3 regions of the Sphingomonas astragali genome follow, and region 2 is predicted to be linked to each of the others. Evidence: predicted binding sites of a transcription regulator. Region 2 holds the regulator's gene; each other region holds the start of a gene.

What was found. Region 2 encodes LexA, which represses DNA repair genes until DNA is damaged. Its sites were predicted from a motif close to GTTCCNCNCTTGTTCT; they were not measured.
Region 1: the regulator LexA is predicted to act here: its motif matches at 3,639-3,654, upstream of ACMGER_RS05515 (ImuA family protein).
Region 3: the regulator LexA is predicted to act here: its motif matches at 5,265-5,280, upstream of recA (recombinase RecA).

What each region holds. Positions count from the first base shown of each region.
Region 1 covers NZ_JBLFFH010000001.1:1,101,097-1,108,803, forward strand. Annotated here, with positions in the region: gene infB (translation initiation factor IF-2) at 1-2, shown strand, start outside; gene rbfA (30S ribosome-binding factor RbfA) at 119-514, shown strand; gene ACMGER_RS05505 (thymidine kinase) at 617-1,246, shown strand; gene ACMGER_RS05510 (M3 family metallopeptidase) at 1,399-3,528, opposite strand; gene ACMGER_RS05515 (ImuA family protein) at 3,706-4,434, shown strand; gene ACMGER_RS05520 (DUF6504 family protein) at 4,652-6,133, shown strand; gene ACMGER_RS05525 (error-prone DNA polymerase) at 6,130-7,707, shown strand, end outside.
Region 2 covers NZ_JBLFFH010000002.1:186,808-194,514, reverse strand. Annotated here, with positions in the region: gene trxB (thioredoxin-disulfide reductase) at 1-304, opposite strand, end outside; gene ACMGER_RS09140 (enoyl-CoA hydratase-related protein) at 327-1,109, opposite strand; gene ACMGER_RS09135 (DJ-1/PfpI family protein) at 1,174-2,370, shown strand; gene ACMGER_RS09130 (leucyl aminopeptidase family protein) at 2,411-3,793, opposite strand; gene ACMGER_RS09125 (molybdopterin molybdotransferase MoeA) at 4,136-5,320, shown strand; gene lexA (transcriptional repressor LexA) at 5,376-6,065, shown strand; gene ACMGER_RS09115 (ComEC/Rec2 family competence protein) at 6,059-7,707, opposite strand, start outside.
Region 3 covers NZ_JBLFFH010000002.1:446,923-454,629, reverse strand. Annotated here, with positions in the region: gene nuoN (NADH-quinone oxidoreductase subunit NuoN) at 1-418, shown strand, start outside; gene ACMGER_RS10460 (biotin--[acetyl-CoA-carboxylase] ligase) at 427-1,212, shown strand; gene ACMGER_RS10455 (type III pantothenate kinase) at 1,226-2,020, shown strand; gene ACMGER_RS10450 (ribonuclease J) at 2,222-3,805, shown strand; gene ACMGER_RS10445 (DUF1467 family protein) at 3,818-4,093, shown strand; gene ACMGER_RS10440 (oxidoreductase) at 4,100-5,191, opposite strand; gene recA (recombinase RecA) at 5,357-6,442, shown strand; gene ACMGER_RS10430 (class I SAM-dependent methyltransferase) at 6,848-7,675, shown strand; gene ACMGER_RS10425 (glutathione S-transferase family protein) at 7,690-7,707, shown strand, end outside.

The DNA.
Region 1 (7,707 bases), on a different contig from region 2:
AACCACCTTCCCCTCCCCGCTTGCGGGGAGGGGATCGGGGAGAGGGGCATGACTTGACGGGGCGTCCTGCTGGGATTCCCCTCTCCCCAGCCCTCTCCCCTGAAGGGGAGAGGGAGATATGCGAAACGAAACCCCCGAGACCCGCTCGGTCCGCCTGCTCCGCGTCGGCGAACAGGTGCGCCATGCGCTGTCGGACATCCTCCAGCGCGGCGACGTGCGCGACGAGGTGTTGGCGAGCCATCTGGTCTCGATTACCGAGGTCCGCATGTCGCCGGACCTCAGGCACGCCACCGTCTTCGCCAAGCCGCTGCTGGGCAGGGACGAGGAGACGGTGCTGAAGGCGCTGCGCCAGAACACCGCCTGGCTCCAGAGCGAGGTCGCGCGTCGCGTGAACCTCAAATATGCCGCGCGCCTCAAGTTCCTTCCCGACGAGAGCTTTGACGAGGGCACCCGCATCGACGCGCTGCTGCGCGATCCCGGCGTGGCGCGGGATCTGGAGGAGAAGGGCGATTGACTTACAATGCGCCGCACCGAATGATCGCTACATTGTCCTGTCGCCTTATCCTGCTCCTGCCAAGCCTGTTCGCCGCTGAGGCCGGCGCGGTTCGTTCCTGACATGGCCAAGCTCTACTTCTACTACGCCAGCATGAACGCCGGGAAGTCGACCACGCTGCTGCAAGCCGACTTCAACTATCGCGAGCGTGGGATGCGGACGATGCTGTTCACCGCCGCGATCGACGATCGCTTCGCCGCCGGTACCATCGCTTCACGGATCGGGCTGTCGATGCCCGCTACCGCCTTCGATGCCGCGACCGACCTGAGGTCCTGTATCGAGGAGGAGCACGCCCGTGCACCGCTCCACTGCGTGCTGGTCGACGAGGCCCAGTTCCTCACCGCCGCGCAGGTCGATCAGCTCGCCGCCGTCGCCGACGAACTCGGCATCCCTGTGCTCGCCTATGGCCTCCGGACCGATTTCCAGGGCGCGCTGTTCGAGGGATCGGCGCGCCTGCTGGGGCTTGCCGACGCGCTCGTCGAGATCAAGTCGGTGTGCCTGTGCGGACGCAAGGCGACGATGAACGCGCGCGTCGGTCTCGATGGCCGCGCCCTCACCCGCGGCGCGCAGACCGAGATCGGCGGCAACGACCGCTACGTCGCGCTGTGCCGCCGCCACTTCGCCGAGGCGCTGGCGGGCGCACTGTCGCTCGGCGCCGGTTCGGACGATATCGGCCAGAGTCTGTCCGAATGAAGTGGAAGCGTGTCCTGCGAAAGCAGGAGCCCCGGATCACGGAGGCGTGCTTGCGGCCTGAGCTCCTGCCTTCGCAGGAGCACTGACTGCGTTTCAGCCACGCTGAAATCGGCGCCCGACGGCCGTCGCCGGCCGATCTCACGGGAAGGTCCTCATTCCACAGGAAACCCGCGCCGCCTGAACAGCGCGGTCACATCCGGATCACGGCCGCGGAAGGCACGGTAGGCCGCCTTGCGGTCGGTCTCGTTGCCGGTCGACAGCAGCGTCGTGCGGAAGCGGTCGGCGGTCGCCTTGTCCCAGACGTTGCCGGCGTCCTCGAACGCGGCCCAGGTGTCGGCGTCCATCGTCTCCGACCAGAGGTAGGAATAATAGCCCGCCGAATAGGCGTCCGACGAGAAGAGGTGGCCGAACTGCGGCAGGCGGTGCCGCATCACGATCTCCTTCGGCATCCCGATCTCGGCGAGCGTGTCACGCTCGAAGGCGGCGACGTCGGTGACGGCCGCGTCGCGGTCGTGGAGCTTCATGTCGACGATCGCCGAGGCGAGATACTCGACGGTATCGAAGCCCTGGTTGAAGGTCTGCGACTGCTCGATCTTGTCGACCAGCGCCTGCGGCATCGCTTGCCCTTCCGCGTTCCTGGCATAGCGGTCGAGCACGTCGCGGGTGAGCAGCCAGTTCTCGTTCACCTGGCTCGGGTATTCGACGAAGTCGCGCGGCGTGCCGGCGAGGCCGGGATAGGTCACGTTCTGCAGCAGCGAGTGGATCGCGTGGCCGAACTCGTGGAAGGCGGTGTTGGCGTCGTCGAGGCTGATCAGCGTGCGCTCGCCGGAGGCCGCCTTGACGAAATTGTTGTTGTTAGAGGCGAGCACGGTGCGCTCGCCGCCCAGGCGCTGCTGCCGCCGATAGGTCGTCGCCCAGGCGCCGGAACGCTTGCCCGAGCGGGCATAGGCGTCGAAGTAGAAATAGCCGATGAAGCGGCCGGTCGTGCGGTCGGTGACCTCGAAGGTGCGCATGTCGGGCGCGAACACCGGAATCTGGCCGGTATTCTCCTTGAAGCCGAGGCCATAGAGCCGGCCGGCGGCGTAGAAGGCGCCCTCGAGGATATTGCCGAGCTCGAGGTACGGCTTGATCTCCGCCTCGTCGAGGTCGTACTTCGCCTTGCGCACCTTCTCGGCATAGTAGCGATAGTCCCACGGCGCGATGGTGATGCCGGCGCCCTCCTTGCCGGCGACCGCCTGCATGTCGGCGACCTCCTGGCGGACGCGCGCGACCGCCGCCGGCCAGACGCGCATCATCAGCGCCATCGCATTGGCCGGGGTCTCGGCCATGGTGTCGTCCATCCGGTACCAAGCGTGGTTCTTGAAGCCGAGCAGCTTCGCGCGCTCCTGGCGCAGCTTGAGGATGGTGGCGATGGTGGACTTGGTGTCGTTGGCGTCGCCGTTGTCGCCGCGATTGACGAATGCCCGCCACACCTTCTCGCGCATCGCCCGGTCGCTCGCGTACATGAGATAGGGCTGGACCGAGGAGCGGGTGTTGACCACCACCCATTTGCCGGGAAGCCCGCGCTCTTCGGCGGCGGCGCCCATCGCGGCCTTGACGCTGTCCGGCAGGCCGTCGAGCTGTTTCGCGTCGTCGAGGACGATCCAGGTCTCCTCGTCGGCGAGCAGCTTGCGGCTGAACTCGGCGAAGGCGCCGGCGAGCTGCTGGTTGAGCCGCGTCACCTCGGCGCGCTGCGCGTCGTCCAGCGCGGCGCCGGAGCGGACGTAGCGGCGATAGATGCGCTCGACGAGCCGGAGCTGCTGCGGATCGAGCTTCTGGCTCGCGCGCGTGTCGTAGACCACCTTGATGCGCTGGAAGAGCAAAGGATCGAGCGTGATCTCGTCGTAGAAGGCGGCGAGCTTCGGGCTCCATTCGCGGTCCAGCGCCTGCACCTCCTTGGTGGCGAGGTTGCTGGTGTAGACGCCCCAGGCGGCCATCACCCGGTCGAGCGTGTCGCAGCTCAGCTCCAGCGGCTCGATGATGGATTGGAAGGTGGGAGCGGAGCGCTTGTCGCGGATCGCATGGATCTCGCGCCGGCACGCGGCCATCGCGGTCTCGAACGCCGCCGGGAACATTGCCGGCCTGATCCTGTCCCACGGCACCACGCCGCCGTGCGGGCCCGGCCAGGGCGCGGTGAGCGGCGAGGCGTCGATCTGTGCCGCGGCGGGCGTCTGGGCGGAAGCGGTGGCGGCCATGATCGTGGAGGTCGTGGCGAGCAGCGCGAGCGTCAAGCGAAAGGTCATGTCGGAAATCCCCCTGATGCGCCCGATTGTGCCCGGAGGATGGCAAAGGGTCCAGAGCCGCTCGTGACTTGGTCGAGGCATCTCGTCGTCGCTTGACTCGTCGGCCGCATGGAACAAAATACGAACATCTGTCATTGCCGAGTCGCGAGTTTGTCCCGAACCCAGGTCCTTGCCCGATTGCGCGAAGAGCTTCGCGGGCTCGAGAGCGGCGGCTTCCGCCGGCGGCCCGCGCTGCCATTCGGCCTGGCGGCGGTCGACGCGGCGCTGGCCGACGGGGGCTTGAGGCTCGATGCGCTGCATGAGATCGCCGCCGCCTCGCCGGGGCTGGGGGACGATGCCGTGGCGACCCTGTTCCTCGCCGGCATCGCCGCGCGCGCTTGGGGCCCGGTATTGTGGGTGGTGCGGCGGCGCGACCTGTTCGCGCCGGGGCTGGCGCAGGCGGGCCTCGCGCCGCACCGGCTGATCTATGCCGAGGCCGAGGACGATGCCGATCTGCTCGCGATCATGGAGGAGGGCCTCCGGCACCGCGGGCTCGGCGCGGTGATCGGCGAGGTCAAGCGGGCCGAGATGGCGGCGACGCGGCGGCTCCAGTTCGCCGCCGAGGGCGGGCGGACGATCGCGCTGCTGCTGAGGCGCCACGGCCGCGCCGGCGCCGATCCGCTCGGACCTCCCTCGGCGGCGGTGACGCGCTGGCGGGTGGCGAGCGCGCCGTCGGCGCCGCTGCCGGTGGAGGGCGTGGGACGGGCACGCTGGCGGATCGAGCTCACGCGCCAGCGCGGGGGCGAGCCGGGGAACTGGACCGTGGAGGCTTGCGATGAAACGGGTCGCTGCGCTCTGCCTGCCGCACTGGCCGATCGAACGGCTGCGGCGGGCCGCGCCGACACACGCCGCCGCGCCGCCGCCTGAGGGCGGGTGGGCGGCGGCTCCCCCCAAGCGCGAGGGAAGCTGGCGGCCGGGCGCGAGATGGGCGCTAGAGGACAGCTCCTCCCCGGTACGGGGAGGGGGGCCGCGAGCGAAGCTCATGGTGGAGGGGGCTCGGCCACGAACGACATCCTTTGAGGAGGCCCCCCTTCACCATTCGTCTGCAGCGAATGGCCCCTCTCCCGGTGCCGGGGAGGAGCTTTTGGTCACCTCGCATCGCGTCGGCAGCCGCATCCTGATCGCCGCCGCCTCGCCCGAGGCCCGGGCTGCAGGCATCATGCCTGGCATGGCGCTCACCACTGCGCGGGCGTTGTATCCTGGGCTGGCGGTGCGCGATGCCGATCCCGAGGGCGACCGCGCCGATCTCATCCGCCTCGCCATCCTGCTCGCGCGGCGCTGGTCGCCGACCGTGTCGCTCGACGGCGACGACGGGCTGCTGATCGACACGACCGGAGTCGCCCATCTCCATGGCGGCGAGCAGGGGATGGCGCGGCGGCTGATCCGGCTGCTCGCGCACTTCGGCTTCACCGCGCGCGTCGCGATCGCCGACACGCCGGGTGCGGCACATGCGCTCGCCCGCTACGGGCCGCGGCTCTGCCTGTGTCCGCCGGGCGGGCAGGCGGCGATGCTGGCGTCGCTGCCGCCCCGCGCGCTGCGGCTCGACGAGGCGGCGATCGACCTGCTGCGCACCTTCGGCATCGACATGATCGGCCAGCTCGCGGCGATGCCGCGCGCGCCGCTCGCGCGGCGGCTGGGGGAGGCGCTGGTCGCACGGCTCGACCAGGCGCTGGGCATGATCGTCGAGCCGGTCGACCCGATCGTCTTGCGCGAGACGATCGCGGTCGTCCAGCGCTTCGCCGAGCCGATCGCCACGGCCGAGGCGATCGCGCATTGGCTGGACGTGCTGGTCCCGCGCCTTGCCCGGGCGCTGGCCGCGGAGGGGCTGGGCGCGCGCCGCATCGAGCTCGTCGCCGCGCGGGTCGACCATGTGCCGCAGCGCATCCGCATCGGCCTCGCCCGCCCGAGCCGCGACGGCGTACACATCCTCAAGCTGCTGACCCGCCGGATCGAACGCGTCGAGCCCGGCTACGGCATCGACGCGATGAGTCTCGTCGTCCGCGCCGCCGACCCGCTCGGGCCCGAGCCCGTCACCGAACGGCTAGACGAGGAGGCCGCGCCCGACCTCGCGCCGCTGATCGACGCGCTGGCGACGCGCGGTGCCCGCACCTGGCGCGCCGTGCCGGTCGAGAGCGATGTGCCCGAGCGCAGCGTCGCTCCGGCCCCGCCGCTCGATCCGCCAAGTCGGGCGGGGGCACGGCTGCCGGTCGACGACGTCGCGCGATTGCGGCGGCTGGGACCGCTCGACCCCTGGACGCCGCTGTGGCCGCGGCCGGCGCGGCTGCTGGCGCGGCCCGAGGAGGTCGACAACGTCATGTTCGAGCTGCCCGACCATCCGCCCCGGCGCTTCACCTGGCGCGGCATCACCCACCGCGTCGTCCGCGCCGACGGTCCCGAACGCATCCAGGGCGAATGGTGGCGCCGATCGTCCGAGCGGCATTCGGTGCGCGACTATTTCCGGGTCGAGGACGAGACCGGCGCGCGCTTCTGGCTCTACCGCCGCGGCGACGGCGAGCGCGCCGAAACCGGCGACCTCAAATGGTACATGCACGGCGTGTTCGGATGACCTATTCGGAGCTTCAGGTCACCACCCACTTCTCGTTCCTGCGCGGCGTGTCGTCGGCGGAGGAGCTGTTCTCGGCGGCCGCGCTGATGAGGATGCCGGCGCTCGGCATCTGCGACCGCAACTCGGTGGGGGGGATCGTGCGCGGCCTGGTCGCGGCGGAGCAGATCACCCGGCAGGGCTATCCGATCCGCATGGTCGCCGGCTGCCGCCTCGACCTGGTCGACGGCGCCTCGCTGCTGGTCTGGCCGGAGGACCGGGCGGCCTGGTCGCGGCTGACCCGGCTGCTTTCCAAGGGCAAGCTGCGCGCCGATCCCAGGCGCGGCGAGAAGGGCAGGTGCTTCCTCCACTGGGAGGACGTCGCCGGGGCGAGCGAAGGCCTGGTCGGCGCGCTGGTGCCGGGGATGGCCGACGACGGCGACCTGCTGTCGCTGCGCTGGATGGCGGATGCGTTCGGGGAGCGCGGTCATGTCGCGCTGACCCTGCACCGCCGGCCGGGCGAGGCGCTGCGCCTGAACGCTCTCGCCGAAGCCGCCCGGCGCCATGGCCTGACCCCGCTCGCGACCGGCGACGTGCTCTATCACACGCCCGACCGGCGGATGCTGCAGGACGTGGTCACCGCGATCCGCGAGAAATGCACGATCGACGAGCTGGGCTTCCGCCGCGAGCGCAGCGCCGACCGGCACCTCAAGCCGCCCGAGGAAATGGCCCGCCGCTTCGCCGCACATCCGGAGGCGCTGGCGGCGGTCGAGGCGATCGTCGAGCGCTGCACCTTCAATCCGCGCGACCTCGACTATCAATATCCCGACGAGATCGTCATGACCGGGCGCACGCCGCAGCAGGCGCTGGAGCGGCTGGCCGGGGACGCGCTCGACCGGCTGTACGGCGGCGATCCGCCGCAGCGCTATCGCGATCAGCTCGCACACGAACTCGCCCTGGTCGAGGAGATGGGCTATGCTCCCTATTTCCTGACGGTGAACTCGATCGTCAGCTTCGCGCGCGGCGAGGGCATCCTCTGCCAGGGTCGGGGATCGGCCGCCAATTCGATGATCTGCTACGTGCTCGGCATCACCTCGATCGATCCGATCGAGCACAGCCTGCTGTTCGAGCGCTTCATCTCGACCGAGCGCCACGAGCCGCCCGACATCGACGTCGATTTCGAGCACGAGCGGCGCGAGGAGGTGATCCAATGGATCTACGAGACCTATGGTCACCAGCACGCCGCGCTGACCGCGGTGGTGAGCCGGTACCGTTCCCGCGGCGCGATCCGCGAGGTGGGCAAGGCGCTGGGGCTGTCGGAGGACCTGACCGGCGCGCTGGCAGGGCAGGTATGGGGCATCTCCGGCGACGGCATCGAGGAGAAGCACAGCCGCGCGCTCGGCGTCGACACCGGCGATCCCCGCGTCGCGCTGGCGATCGAGCTCGCCAACGCGCTGATCGGCACGCCGCGTCATCTGTCGCAGCATCCGGGCGGCTTCGTGCTGACGCGCGACCGGCTCGACAGCCTGGTGCCGGTCGAGCCTGCCGCCATGCCCGACCGCTGGGTGATCGAATGGGAGAAGCTCGACATCGAGGAG
Region 2 (7,707 bases):
CGCCCCCGTCTCCCACGAGCCGGAACGGCCGGCGCGACAGGTCGACCTCGACGATCGTGTCCCACATCATCCGCGTGCCGACATGCTCGGCCTGCGCCTGCATCTCCTGCATCAGCCAGGGGCCCTGGATGACCTCACGGAAGCCGGGATAGTTCTCGACGTCGGTGGTGGTGGTGAGCTGGCCGCCGGGCTGGATGCCCTGGACGACGATCGGCTCCAGCCCCGCGCGCGCGCCGTAGATCGCGGCGCTGAGCCCCGCAGGGCCCGAGCCGAGGATGAGCATCTTGGTGGAATGAGTCGCCATGAGCAGCAGGATGTAGAGATTTTCAGGCGCCGCGAAAGGCGGGTTTGCGCTTCTCAAGAAAAGCCATGCCCCCTTCGACCGAATCCGCTGAACGGCGCGCGGCGCGCTGGTTCTCGGCCTCGCGCTGCATCGCCTCGGCATAGGTCGCATCCAGCGCGTGAGCGAGCCCCTGCCGCATCAGTCCCAGCGCGACGGTCGGCCCCGCCGCAAGCCGCTCGGCAAGGGCGAAGGCCTCCGCCTCCAGCGCCTCGTCCGCGACGACCTTGTGGATCATCCCCCATTCGAGCGCCTTGGCGGCCGGTATGCGCTCGCCCAGCATCATCATCTCCGCCGCCCGCGCACGCCCGATCAGCCGCGGCAGCATCCAGCTCGCGCCGCCGTCGGGCACCAGCCCGATGTTGACGAACGCCTGGAGGAAATAGGCGCTCTCGCTCGCGACGCAGAAGTCCGCCGCCAGCGCCAGGCTGCACCCGATCCCCGCCGCCGGCCCGCGCACGGCGCTGATCACCGGCACGGCAAGGTCCGCGATCGCCTGCAGCGCCGGATTGTAATGCTCGGTCAGCGAGCGATAGGTCGCCTCGGCCGGATCGCCTGCGCTCAACGCGCCGCCCGCGACGTCGGCGCCCGAGCAGAAGGCGCGCCCCGCCCCGCCGATCAGCACCGCGCGCGCCCCGTCGAGCGCCGCCAGCGCCGCCCCGACCTCGTCGAACATCGCCGTCGGCGCCGCATTGAGCCGGTCCGGCCGGTTGAGCGTGATCGCCAGCACATCGCCGCGCCGCTCGCTCAGGATATATTGGTAGGCCATAGGCCGTCGTCATGCGACAAATAGCGGGGACTGCATAGAGCCGGACATTGTCGGAGAGGACGCGATGAACAAGCGGCTGATATGGGGCGCGCTCGGCACGCTATCGATCCTGGCGGCGATCGGCGGAAGCTGGATTGCCTCGCTGCCGCCGGCGCCGGCCGCCGCCGCGCCGCCGCCGCCGATCGCCGCGGAGGAAACCGCCGCCACCCTCGCCGCGCTCGAGCCGCCGAAGCGCCGGCGCCCGCTGATCGCGATCGTCGGCATCAACGACGCCACCGAGACCACCGACTATCTGATGCCCTACGGCATCCTGCGCCGGTCGGGCGTGGCCGACGTGATCGCGCTGGCGACCGGCCCCGGTCCGGTGATGCTGTATCCAGCGCTCAAGGTCGAGCCGCAGGCGACGGTCGCCGCGTTCGACGCCCGGCATCCGGCCGGCGCCGACTATGTCATCGTACCGGCGATGAGCCGCGACGACGATCCGGCGGCGCTGCGATGGATCAGGATTCAGGCGGCCAAGGGCGCGATCGTGATCGGCGTGTGCGCCGGCGCCAAGGTGGTCGCCGCCGCCGGGCTGCTCGACGGCAAGCGGGCGACCACCCATTGGTATTATCTCAAGGAGTTGCGCGAACGGCATCCCGCCATCCGCTATGTTCCCGATCGCCGGCTGGTGGTCGACGGCAAGGTGGCGACCACGACCGGCATCACTGCTTCGATTCCGATGTCATTGACGCTGATCGAAGCGATCGGCGGGCGCGACCGCGCTGCCGGTGTCGCCCGGGACCTCGGCATCACGGAATGGGACGTGCACCACCGCAGCGCCGCGTTCCGCTTCAACCGCTCCTTCGCGCTGACGGTGATCGGCAATCGGCTCGCCTTCCACGAGGTGATGGGATTGGAGCTCAGGCCCGGCGTCGACGAGGTCTCGCTCGCGCTGGTCGCGGACGCCTGGTCGCGCACCTATCGATCGCGCGCGGAGACCTTCTCCGCCGCGCCCGGCCCGCAAGCAACGCGCGAGGGCCTGCACATCCTTCCCGACCGCGTCGCTGCAGAATGGCCCGGAGCAGGGCAGCTGATTTCGTTTGAGGGGCCGCCGGCGGAGGCATTGGACAATACGCTGCGCGACATCAGCGCACGATATGGAACGCGTACCGGCGATCTCGTCGCAATGCAGCTCGAATATCCGAGGAAGCCGGCCGATCAGCAGATCGCCTGGAACGGCGATACGCTGGCAACGCGGCTGCCCGCCCCGAGCGAATAGCGGCGAGCTAGCCCTCCTCTTCAAGGGAAGATTCCAAAGCTCAACCCAGTGGGTAACGCGCCCTCAACACCTTCCACGCCGCCCTGAGGCCGAAGGCATCGCCCCCCTTCGGCCGTCCAGCCTTGGCCGCCAGCCGCCAGGCGAACACGTCCATATGCGCCCAGGCGATCTCCTTCGGCACGAAGCGCCGCAGGAACAGCGCGGCCGTCACCGCCCCGGCGAAACCGCCGTCGGGGGCGTTGATCATGTCGGCGATGTCGGACTTCAGCATCTCGTCATACCCGTCCCACAGCGGCATCCGCCACAGCGGATCGCCCTCGTCGCGGCCGGCGCCGAGCAGCGCCTCGGCCAGCGCGTCGTCGTTGGCGAACAGCGGCGGCAGGTCGGGCCCGAGCGCGACACGGGCGGCACCGGTCAGCGTGGCATAGTCGAGGATCAGCTCGGGCCCGCCCTCGACCGCCTTGGCCAGCGCATCGGCGAGGATCAGCCGGCCCTCGGCATCGGTATTGGTGTTCTCGACCGTCAGTCCCTTGCGCGACCGCAGCACGTCGCCCGGACGGAAGCTCGCTCCTGACACCGCATTCTCCACCGCCGGAATCAGCAGATGCAGCCGCACCGGCAGACGCGCCTGCATCATCAGTCCGGCGAGCGCGAGGACGTGCGCCGCGCCGCCCATGTCCTTCTTCATCAGCCGCATCCCCGCCGACGGCTTGATGTCGAGCCCGCCCGAATCGAACACCACGCCCTTGCCGACCAGCGCCACGCGCGGGTGATCGGGCCGGCCCCATTCGAGCTCGATCAGCCGCGGCTCGCGTCCCTTGGCAGCGGCCTGGCCGACCGCATGGATCATCGGATAGCCGGTCTCAAGCTCGCGCCCGCGGGTGACGGTGAGCGTGGCGCCATGCGCCTTGGCGAGCGCAGCGGCCTCGGCCTCCAGCTCCTCGGGGCCAAGATCGGCGGCCGCGGTGTTGACGAGGTCGCGCACCCGCGCGGTGGCGGCGGCGAGCCTTGCCGTCTCTTCGATCGCCGCCGGATCGCTGGTGAGGAGGATGCGGGGACCGACCGGATTCTCCTCCTTGCGGTAGCGATCGAACCGGTGCTGCGCGAGCACCCAGCCGAGCCCGGCCGCGCCGACCTCGCCTTCGGCCAGGCGATAGGTGCCCTCGGGCAGCTGCTCGCCGAGCGAGGCGATGCGCCAGGGCGACCCCGGGGCCTCGTCGCAGACCAGCAGTATCGACCAGTCCTCCGCGCCCTCGCCGGGCAGGACGGCGCGATTGCCTGCCTTACCGGTGAGCCGATGCGCGGCGACGATGGCGCGGACACGCGGCGGCTGCTGGCCAAGCCATTCGGCCCAATTGTCGGGATGGACGACGATGATCGAACGCGCGGCCTGGCCGCGATCGGGCTGGAGCAGAGCAGTCATGCGGCGGACCCTAGCGAGGCGACGGCGAAAGGCCACAGCGTTCGTGCGGGGTTCCATAGTCGTCACGCCGGATGCGGCATCCGGGGCCAGGAGCGACATCGCCTGAGACTTCGGATCCCGGATCAGCCCGGGACGACGTCGGGTACGGCGGCCTGCGAAAACCGATCTGGCCCCAAAGAAATCGCTTTCCTAATTGGATTTGCCTTGCTTGGGTTCCTCGGCGGCTGCCGCGGGATAAGGGGAGCAAAGTGAACGAATGAAGCGCGACACCCTTCACTTTGAAGCTGGTTACGCGACAAATCCGCATGTCGATCGCCTCCGGACTCTGCCACGAACCAGCCGATGACCTCGCTCCTCTCCGTCGCCGAAGCGCAGGCGCGGCTGCTGGCGCTGGCATCGCCGGTCGCAAGCGAGCGTATATCGCTCCATGCCGCAGCCGGTCGCTGGGCGGCCGAGGACGTCCACTCCCGCCGCACCCAGCCTGCGGCCGACCTCTCCTCGATGGACGGCTACGCCATCCGCTTCGCCGACCTCCCCGGTCCCTTCCGCCTGGTCGGCGAGAGCGCCGCCGGCCGCCCCCATGCCGGCGGCATCGGTGCGGCCGAGACGGCGCGCATCTTCACCGGCGCGATCATGCCAGCCGGGGCCGACACCGTGCTCGTACAGGAGGAAGCGGAAGATCGCGCCGGCACGATCCACCTCACCGGCGAAGGGCCGCCGCGCCTCGGCAGCAGCGTCCGGCGGCGCGGGCTGGATTTCACCGAAGGCGGCGTCCTCATCACAAAGGGCGAACGCATCACGCCCGCTCGCGCCGCGCTGGCAGGACTGGGCGGCCATGCCGAGCTCGCTGTCCGCCGCCCAATCCGCGTCGCGATCGCCGCCACCGGCGACGAGCTGGTGCCGCACGGCGCACCGCTCCGCGACGGCCAGGTCCACGAAGTCAACGCGCTGATGCTGGCGACGATGCTCGCCGACCTGCCGGTAACGGTCGTCCCGCTCGGCATCCTCCCCGATCTCCTGGACGTGCTTACGGCTGCCTTCGCCGCGGTCGATGCCGACGTCCTCGTCACCACCGGCGGCGCATCGGTCGGCGATCACGACCTCGTCCGTCCCGCGCTAGAGACCGTCGGCGCCCATATCGACTTCTGGAAGGTCGCGCTGCGCCCGGGCCGGCCGATAATGGCCGGGCGGTTGAAGGATGCGGTGGTGCTCGGCCTGCCGGGCAATCCGGTCTCCGCCTTCGTTACCGCCACGCTGTTCCTGAGGCCCCTAGTCGTCGCCCTGTCCGGCGCCGCCGACCCCTTCCCCCGCACCCGCACCGTCCCGCTCGGCGAGCCGCTGCCGGCCAACGATTCCCGCGCCGATTACCTTCGCGCCGAGCTGCGCGACGGCCACGCCCATGCCTCGAGCATCCAAGACAGCTCCATGCTCCGCACCCTCGCCCGCGCGACCTGCCTGATCGTCCGCCCGCCCCATGCGCCGGCCGCGGCCGAGGGCGACTCGGCGGAAATCCTCGACCTCGCTTGACAGGAGGGGGAACAATCCGTAAACGTTCCGTGTCTGTTCTGGACGGAGGGACCGAATGCTCACGCGCAAGCAGCACGAGCTCATCTGCTTCATCGCCGATCGCCTCGCCGAAACGGGCGTGTCGCCCTCGTTCGAGGAGATGAAGGAGGCGCTCGACCTCAAGTCCAAGTCGGGGGTCCACCGCCTGATCAGCGCGCTCGAGGAACGCGGCTTCCTCCGCCGCCTGCCCAATCGCGCCCGCGCGCTCGAGGTGATCAAGATGCCCGAGCGGCCGCAGGCGAAGAAGGCCGGCGGGAAGACACTTGCACCAGAGTCAATTTCGTCAACATTTTCGTCGACGTCGCGCCTGCCGCAGCCGGCGAACGACGTGATCGAGGTCCCGCTGCACGGCCGCATCGCCGCCGGTATGCCGATCGAGGCGCTGGAGGGCGCGACCACGCTCCCCGTCCCCGCCGCGCTGCTCGGCGCGGGCGAGCATTATGCGCTGGAGGTCGCCGGCGACTCGATGGTCGAAAAGGGCATCCTCGACGGCGACTATGCGCTGATCCGCCGCACCGACGTCGCGCGCGACGGCGACATCATCGTCGCGCTGATCGACGACAACGAGGCGACGCTCAAGACCTTCTATCGGGAGGGCGCGATGGTCCGGCTCGATCCCGCCAACCGCGCCTATGATCCGCAGCGCTACGCCGCGCATCAGGTGCGCGTGCAGGGCAAGCTCGCCGGACTGCTGCGCCGCTACTGACCGGTACCCGACGCCTGCCGATCCCGAGGCGGCATGACGGTGGCGGGTCGAATCCAGGGATGGCGGCCGGCAGACGCGGCAACCGTCCGTATCCTGGCCGGATCGAAGGTCAGCGTCACGCCGCCCGACCGCGTCAGGAAGCCGCGGTCGAGCTTCAGCCACCGAGGTGTACAGCCCCGCGGCAGTCGCCGTTCGCTGACGACGACGTCCACCGTCCGGCAGGTGGCGATCAACGGCCGCGGATCGACCAGATACGTCGAGCGCGTCGCCAGCACCCGCCACCGCCGTCCGCCGCGCTCCAGCTCCGTCAGGCACAGGTCGGCGTTGCAGCGCGTACCCGCGACATCGTCGAGCACCGGCAGCTCGCCGTCGACGCCCCCGCCCTCGCTCAGCATGTCGCGGACATAGTCCCCCGCCCGCTCGCGCAGCAACGCCAGCCCACCGTCGCGCGTGCGCATGGCAAGGTGCCGCCCGTCGCCGGTGACGATCAGGTCCGGCGCCGGGGTCGCCAGCGCCCAGGCAGCCCCGAACGCGAGCGGCGCCAATCCACACCACCGCCAACGGGTTTTCCACAACATTGTCCACAGCCCGCCCGCCACCATCAGCGCGAAGGCACCCCGCGGCATCGCCGGCAGCGCCGCGACCGCTCCGGGCGCGTGCGCGGCGGTATGGGCGATCGACAGCAGCAGATCGAGCGCCCGCCCGCACAGCCACCAGACCGGCGTCCCCAAACCGCCGAGATCGAGCAGCAGCGCCAGCGCCTCGAGCGGCATGACCACGAAGGTGGTGAGCGGGATCGCGGCGATGTTGGCGAGCGCGCCGTAGAAGCCGGCCTTGTGGAAGTGGAACAGCCCGATCGGCATCAACGCCAGCTCGACGACGACGCCGGTCAGCAGCAGCGAAGCGAAACCCCGCCCGATCTTGCGCCACCGCGCCTCCTCGCGCGGCGCGAACCAGCCGCGCACCCGCCCGCCCTCGTGCAGCGCCACGATCGCCGTCACCGCGGCGAACGAAAGCTGGAAGCTGGCGCCCGCCACCGCCTCGGGCCACAGCAGCATCACGACCAGCGCCCCCGCCGCGACCAGACGCAACGTCACCGCCTCGCGCCCGATCGCGAGCGCCGCCAGTACCAGCAACGCGGCGACGCAGCTCCGGATCGTCGGCACCTCCGCGCCGGTGAGCAGGGTATAGCCGATCGCCGCCACCGCCCCCGCGCCCGCCGCGATCAACGGCAACCGAAACCGCAGCGCCAGCCAGGGACTCAGCGCCAGCAGCCGCAGCACCAGCAGCATCGTCGCACCGACCACCGCCGTGATGTGCAGCCCGCTCACCGACAGGAGGTGCGCAAGGCCGGACCGCCGCATCGCTTCGGCATCCGCCTCGGGAATGCCGCCCTGGTCGCCGGTCGCGAGCGACGCCGCGATACCGCCGCCCGCCCCTTCGATCCGGCTGCGGATATGCGCCGACAGCCGTGCGCGCAGGTCGCCTCCCGGCGCGTCACCGGCCTTCACCACCTCCACCGGCGCGAATCCGCGTCCGGTGGCACCGATCCGGTCGAACCACGCAACGCGCGCATAGTCATAGGCGCCGGGAACGGCCGGTCCCGGCGGCGGCATCAGCCGCGCCTGCAGCCGGATCACCG
Region 3 (7,707 bases), 260 kb from region 2:
CGTGCTGCAGATGCGCGACGCCGAGGGGCAGCAGGTCGAGGCGATCGACAGCCTCGCCGGCCTGTCGCGCACGCGGCCGGGGCTGGCGCTGGCGATGGCGATCTTCATGTTCAGCCTGGCCGGCATCCCGCCGCTGCTCGGGTTCAACGCCAAGCTGGCGGTGTTCGACGCCGCGGTCGGCGCGGGGCTGTTCCCGCTCGCGGTCGCCGGCTTCGTCGCCTCGGTGATCGGCGCCTATTACTATCTGCGCATCGTCAAGGTCATGTATTTCGACGCGCCGGCCGAGGCCTTCCCGCGCGGCAGCGTGATCGAGGGCGGGCTGATCGTGGTCGCGGCGGTGCTGGTGTCGCCGGTGGGCTGGTTCCTGCTGGCGCCGCTCGGCCACTGGACGAGCGCGGCCGCGAGCTCGCTGTTCTGACGCCGACGATCCGCACCGTCGCCGAGACGGGATCGACCAACGCCGACCTCCTCGCGCTCGCCACCGGCGGGGCGGAGGAGGGCTGGTGGCTCCGCGCCGAGCGCCAGACCGCCGGACGCGGGCGGCAGGGCCGGGCGTGGGTGTCGGAACCCGGCAATTTCTACGGCAGCACGCTGGTCCGCCTGCGCCCCGCCGATCCGCCGCCTCCGACGCTGGCGCTGGTCGCAGGCGTGGCGGTGGAGGAGGCGGTTTCGACGCACATATCACCCTCACCCTTCCGCGGCTTCGCCGCTTCCTCCCTCTCCCGTTGGGAGAGGGAAGGGGCCCGCTCGGCGCAGCCGAGCGCGAAGGGTGAGGGTGGCCTGAATCTCAAATGGCCCAACGACCTGCTCCTCGACGGCGCCAAGCTCGCAGGCATCCTGCTGGAGCGCGCCGGCGACACCGTCGTGATCGGCTGCGGCGTCAACCTCGCGCATCACCCCGGCCTCGCCGAACGGGCGACCACCAGCCTCGCCGACCACGGCACCACCGTCGACCCCGCCGTCTTCGCCGAGACGCTCGCCGAATCCTTCGCCCGCTGGCTCGCGCGCTGGCGGGGGGAGGGGCTCGCCCCGATCCGCCAGCGCTGGCTGGAGCGCGCCCATCCGGCCGGCACCGCTCTCACCGCGCGCCTGCCCGACGGCACCGCCGTCGACGGCCTGTTCGACGGGCTCGACAGCCAGGGCGCGCTCATCCTGCGCTTGGCCGACGGCGCCCGGCATGTCATGCACGCAGGCGACGTCTTCCTGCTTTGACGAGAGGGTCCAGATGCTGCTCGCGATCGATGCCGGCAACACCAACGTCGTCTTCGCGCTGATCGACCTCGACGCGCCGCCGGGGCCGGACGCGATCCGGGCGCGCTGGCGCATCGCCACCGATCCGCGCCGCACCTTCGACGAATATGCCGTGTGGCTGAGCCAGCTCCTCGCGCTCGAGGGGCTCGACCGGTCGGCGGTGACCGGCGTCATCATCGGCACCGTGGTCCCGCGCGCGCTCCACAACCTCCAGATGCTCGCCAGCAAATATTTCGGCGGCGAGGCGATGATCGCGGGGGAGGGCGGCTGGGGCTTCGCGCTCGACGTCGACGAGCCGCAGAACCTCGGCGCCGACCGTGCGCTCAACTGCATCGCCGCGCACCGGCACCATCCGGGCGATGCGATCATCATCGACTTCGGCACCGCCACCACCTTCGACGTGGTCGACTATTCGGGCGCCTACAAGGGCGGGATCATCGCGCCGGGCATCAACCTGTCGCTCGACGCGCTGGTCAACGCCGCTGCCAAGCTCCCCCGCATCGCGATCGAGGCGCCGAAGGGCAATCTTTCCGTGATCGGCCGCAACACCGTCGACCAGATGAACATCGGCATCTACTGGGGCTATGTCGCGATGATCGAGGGGCTGGTCGCCCGCACCAAGGCGGAGATCGGCCGCCCCGCCAAGGTGATCAGCACCGGCGGCCTCGCGATATTGTTCGAGAAGCATATCGACGTGTTCGACGTCTACGAGCCCGACCTCACGCTCCAGGGGCTGGCGCTGGTGTGGCAGCGGGCCCATATGAAGTAGCACCGTCGCCCCGGCGCAGGGCACCCATCAAGGTACTACTTTGATGGGACCCGAGGCCGGGGCCGCCAGATTTCAGCGTATTCGCGCATTACTTAGCGACCCCGGCCTGCGCCGGGGCGACGACATTCCAAAAGGATATCAGTGACCAATCCCAACAACGAACTCCTCTTCGTCGCGCTCGGCGGGTCCGGCGAGATCGGCATGAACGTCAATCTCTACGGCTGTAACGGCAAGTGGCTGATGGTCGATTGCGGCGTGACCTTCGCCGACCCCGACTATCCCGGCATCGACGTGCTACTGCCCGACCTCAGCTTCATCGAGGAGCGGCTCGACGACCTCGTCGGCATCTTCCTGACCCACGGGCATGAGGATCATATCGGCGCGCTGCCCTATTTCGCCGCCGACCTCGGCGTTCCGCTCTACGCCTCCCCGTTCACCGCCGGCCTGATCCGCGAGAAGCTCGATGAGGAGGGCATCTCCGACCAGGTCAAGCTCCACGTCGTCCGCGAGGACGGCAAGGTTCAGCTCGGCCCGTTCGCGGTGACCTACGTCCCGCTCGCGCACTCGATCCCAGAAGGCAACGCGCTGCTGATCGAGACGCCGCACGGCCGCATCTTCCACACCGGCGACTGGAAGATCGACGAGACGCCGCTGCTCGGCTCGCCCTCGACCGCGGAGGAGCTGACCCAGATCGGCGACAAGGGCATCTTCGCGCTGGTCTGCGATTCGACCAACGTCTTCAACCCCGAGGCGTCGGGCAGCGAGTCCGAGGTCCGCGCCGGGCTCGACGAGGTGATCTCGGCCGCCAAGGGCCGCGTGCTCGTCACCACCTTCGCCTCCAACGCCGCGCGCCTCGCCACGCTGGGCGAGGTCGCCAAGGACACCGGCCGCACGCTGTGCGTCGCCGGCCGCTCGCTCGACCGCATCCTGCGCGTCGCCCGCTCGGTCGGCTATCTCAAGGGCTTCCCCGAGACGGTCGACTGGGAGACGGCGATGGACCTGCCGCGCAGCCAGGTGCTGATCGTCGCCACCGGCGGCCAGGGCGAGCCGCGCGCCGCGCTCGCGCGCGTCGCCGACGGCAGCCACCCGATCAGGCTCGATCGCGGCGATACCGTGGTCTTCTCCTCCAAGCAGATCCCGGGCAACGAGCGCGCGATCGGCGAGATCCAGAACAAGCTCGCCGCCGCGGGGGTGGAGATCGTCACCGATCGCCAGGCCTTCGTCCACGTCTCCGGCCATCCCGGCCGCCCTGAGCTCCAGGCGATGTACCGCTGGATCCGCCCGCAGCTGGTGATGCCGGTCCATGGCGAGATGCGCCACCTCGCCGAGCACGCCCGTTTCGCCATCGAGAACGGCGTCCCCGGCGCCGTGCTGCAGAAGGACGGCGACATCATCCGCCTCGCCCCAGGCACGCCCGAGAAGATCGGCGAGGCGCCGGTCGGCCGCCTCGCGCTCGACGGCGACGTGATCCTGCCGGCGGACGGCGCCACCATCAACGAGCGCCGCCGCATCGCCGCCTATGGCCAGATCTCGGTCGCGGTCGCGGTCCGCAAGGACGGCTCGCTGATCGGCCAGCCCCAGGTGCGGCTCCAGGGCGTGCCGGTAGAGGAGGACCAGGATCCGTTCCTCGACGAGGCGGTCGACGCCGCCAGCGGGGCGGTCAAGGGCAGCCGCGGCAAGGGCCTCGACAACCTCCGCGAAGCCCTGCGCCTCGCCGTCCGCCGCGTCGCGACGCGCTGGACGGGCAAGAAGCCGGTCGTCGACGTGCTGGTGATCGAGGCGTAAAGGACGCGCGCGATGAACTGGAAATCCGCGCTCGCCATCTATTTCCTGTTCTGGGCCTTCTCGGTGTTCCTCGTGCTCCCGTTCGGCGTCCGCACCGCGCACGAGGCAGGCGCCGAGCTGGTCCCCGGCCAGGCCGAGAGCGCGCCCCACGTCTTCCGCCCCAGCCGCGTCGCGCTCCGCGTGACGATCGTCGCGACGATCCTGTGGGGACTGTTCCTCCTCAACTATGTCTACGGCTGGGTGACGCCCGACATGCTCGATTGGACGCGCTGGGGGCGGGCCGACTAGCGACCGTCAGATTTCATGTCCGGAGGTCAGTTCCGCGCGTTCCTTCTCCGTCAGCGCCAATTGGACCGTGCGTCCCTGTCTTGACGACTCGAGACCGGCCTCGATCGTCGCCATCACCGCCAATGCCTCGATCGGCGACACCGGGTTCGGTGCAGCCCCGCGCACGGCATCGACGATTCCCGCGTAGAAGCGCAGCTGATTCCCAGCGGGCGCCGCGATCCGCCGCTCCCGGCTCGATCCGTCGTAGAACAGCATCTCGTCCTCGTCCGCGCCCCATCCGGCGCTGCCCGGCGCCATCCCGGCGAGCAGCTGCGCCTCCTGCTGGTCCGGCTTGCGCTTGACCAGGCTGCCCTTCTCTCCGTGCACGACGAACCGGCTGCTGCCGCCCGCCACCATCATCCCGGCGTGGAGGATCACCCGCAGCGTGCCATAATCGAGCACGACATGCGCCCAGTCGTCGGTCAGCGCGCCGCTGCGCTGCATCGCCAGGTCCGCCTGTACGCGCTGCGGCGGGCCGAACAGCTGGAGCGCCTGGTCGATGAGATGCGGCCCGAGATCGAACCAGATTCCGCTCCCCGGTCCGGGCGCCTCGCGCCAGCGCTCGCGCACCTGCGGCCGGAAGCGGTCGAAATGCGACTCGAAATGGGTGACGCGCCCGAGCAGCCCCCTCTCGATACTCTGCCGCACGCCGAGGAAATCGCTGTCCCAGCGCCGGTTATGGAACACCGACAGCAGCCGCCCCTGAGCCTCGGCAAGCGCCACCACCTCCCGCGCTTCGGCGAGGTCGAGCGTGAAGGGTTTGTCGACGACCACATGCTTGCCCGCACCCAGCGCCGCGGCGGCGAGGGGAGCATGGCTCGCATTGGGAGAGGCGATGACGACCAGTTCGATGTCATTCCGTGCGATCAGCGCCTGCGGGTCGGCGACCACCTCGACGTCGGGCAGGTCGCGCGCGACCTTGGCCGGATCGCCGGATACGACCGCCGCCAGCGTCAGGCCGCGCGTCGCCAGCATCATCGGCGCGTGGAAGGTCCTGCCGGCATAGCCGTAGCCGATCAGTCCGGCGCGGACGGCGGTGGTTTGGGTCGATGTCGTCATGGTATCGCGATGTCGCAGCGGCGGCTGGCCGGTCAACCGCAGGGCAGGAGCCGGGCCCTTGCGGAAAAAGTTTGTTCCACCCTTGTTCCGTTGGAACAAATGCGATACAGAAGCCCGCAAGACATTGAACCGGGCGCGTGGATGCCCTAGCGACGGAGCTTCCCAATGGCAGCGAACCTGAAGGTCATCGATACCGGCATGGCAACCATCAATTCCGATCGTCAGAAGGCGCTCGACGCCGCATTGGCGCAGATCGATCGCGCGTTCGGCAAGGGCAGCGCGATGCGGCTCGGCTCGAAGGAGACGATGCAGGTCGAGGCGATCTCCACGGGGTCGCTCGGGCTCGACATCGCGCTCGGCGTCGGCGGATTGCCGCGCGGCCGCGTGATCGAGGTCTACGGGCCCGAAAGCTCGGGCAAGACCACGCTCGCGCTCCACGTCATCGCGGAAGCCCAGAAGAATGGCGGCACCGCCGCGTTCGTCGATGCCGAACATGCGCTCGATCCGGTCTATGCCAAGAAGCTCGGGGTCGACATCGACGAGCTGATCGTGTCGCAGCCCGACACCGGCGAGCAGGCGCTGGAGATCACCGATACGCTGGTGCGCTCGAACGCGATCGACGTGCTGGTGGTCGATTCGGTCGCGGCGCTGGTGCCCAGGGCCGAGATCGAGGGCGAGATGGGCGACAGCCACGTCGGCCTGCAGGCGCGGCTGATGTCGCAGTCGCTGCGCAAGCTCACCGGCTCGATCAGCCGCTCGCGCTGCATGGTGATCTTCATCAATCAGCTGCGCATGAAGATCGGCGTGATGTACGGCAATCCGGAGACGACCACCGGCGGCAACGCGCTCAAATTTTACGCCTCGGTCCGCCTCGACATCCGCCGCACCGGCCAGATCAAGGATCGCGACGATATCGTCGGCAACACGACGCGCGTGAAGGTGGTGAAGAACAAGGTTGCGCCGCCGTTCAAGCAGGTCGAGTTCGACATCATGTACGGCGAGGGCATCTCGAAGATCGGCGAGATCCTCGACCTCGGCGTCAAGGCCGGCCTCGTCGAGAAGTCGGGCGCGTGGTTCAGCTACGACAGCGTCCGCATCGGCCAGGGTCGCGAGAACGCCAAGACCTTCCTCAAGGAGAATCCGGAGATCACCGCCCGGCTCGAAGCCGCGATCCGCGGCCGGACCGAGCAGGTCGCCGAGGAGATGATGGTCGGCGGCACCGACGACGACGCAGGGGACGATGATCTCTGAGGCAGCAGTTTCGCGACGTCAGCCTGCGGACGTGCAGGCCGGCGCCGCAAGCTCCCGGAAAGGCCCGCCCGCGCGGCGGGCCTTTTCCGTTTGGGGAAGGGGCGGTGATATGTCGTTTTCCCGGAACTTTCGGAACCTTCGAATGCCGAAACACCCTCGGAATTCAAGCCGGCTCCACATTTCCGTTCGTTCCGAGCTTGTCCAAGATGGGTCGGCATTCAGCAAATAAGCCCCTCCCCTTCAGGGGAGGGGTTGGGGTGGGGGCTCTCCACAGGCAAACCGGCTTGAGGCGCGTACCCACCTCCAATCCCTGTATCGCGACCTGAGCCTGCCCTAGTGCCTGCCTTGACGGGCAGTTCAAGGGCCAGCCTCCTTGAGTAGCCGACCTCGCCGAGGAGAGAATGGATGACCGAAGCAATCGAATGGACCGGCACCGTCGGCCGGACCTGGGCCGAGGAATGGCGCCGCACCGACCGCAGCTTCGCCGCGTTCACGCCGCATCTCGACGCAGCGATCCTCGCCGCGGTGCCGCCGGACCGTTTCCGCGCCGCCGACATCGGTTGCGGTGCCGGCGGCACCAGCCTCGCGCTATCGGCGGCCCGCCCCGATGCGGAAGTGCTCGGCATCGACCTGTCCGCCGAGCTCATCGCAGCCGCGACCGCTCGTGCGCAGGGCCACGCCAATCTCGCCTTCGTCGTCGGCGATGCGCTCGACGTGGCCGAGCGCCGTGCGCCCTTCGATCTCATCGTCTCCCGCCATGGCGTGATGTTCTTCGCCGATCCCGTCGCAGCCTTCACCCGGCTACGCGCGGCGGTGTCGCCGGGCGCGCGTCTCGTCTTCTCCTGCTTTCGCGACCGCAAATTCAATCCCTGGGCGGAGGAGATTCCTGCCGCCGTGCTCGGCCATGCGCCGCCGCCGCTCGATGCCGGGCCCGGACCATTTGCGTTCGCGGACCGTGATCGGGTCACCGCGATCCTCCGTGAGGCGGGATGGCGCAACCCGATCGCGACTCCGGTCGACTATGCCTATCTCGCCGGCGAGGGCGAAGACCCGGTTACGGATGCGGTCGCCTTCTTCCGCCGCATCGGCCCCGCAGCGCGGCTGATCCGCGAGGCGCCTCCCGAAGCGCAGCCGGCATTGCTCGATCGCCTCGCCGCAGCGGTGTCGCGCTATCGTCATGGCAATGTCGTCGACTTCCCCGCCGCCGCATGGATATGGTCGGCGACACGCTAGAAGGGGGGAGCACCATGGCGATCATCGTCCAT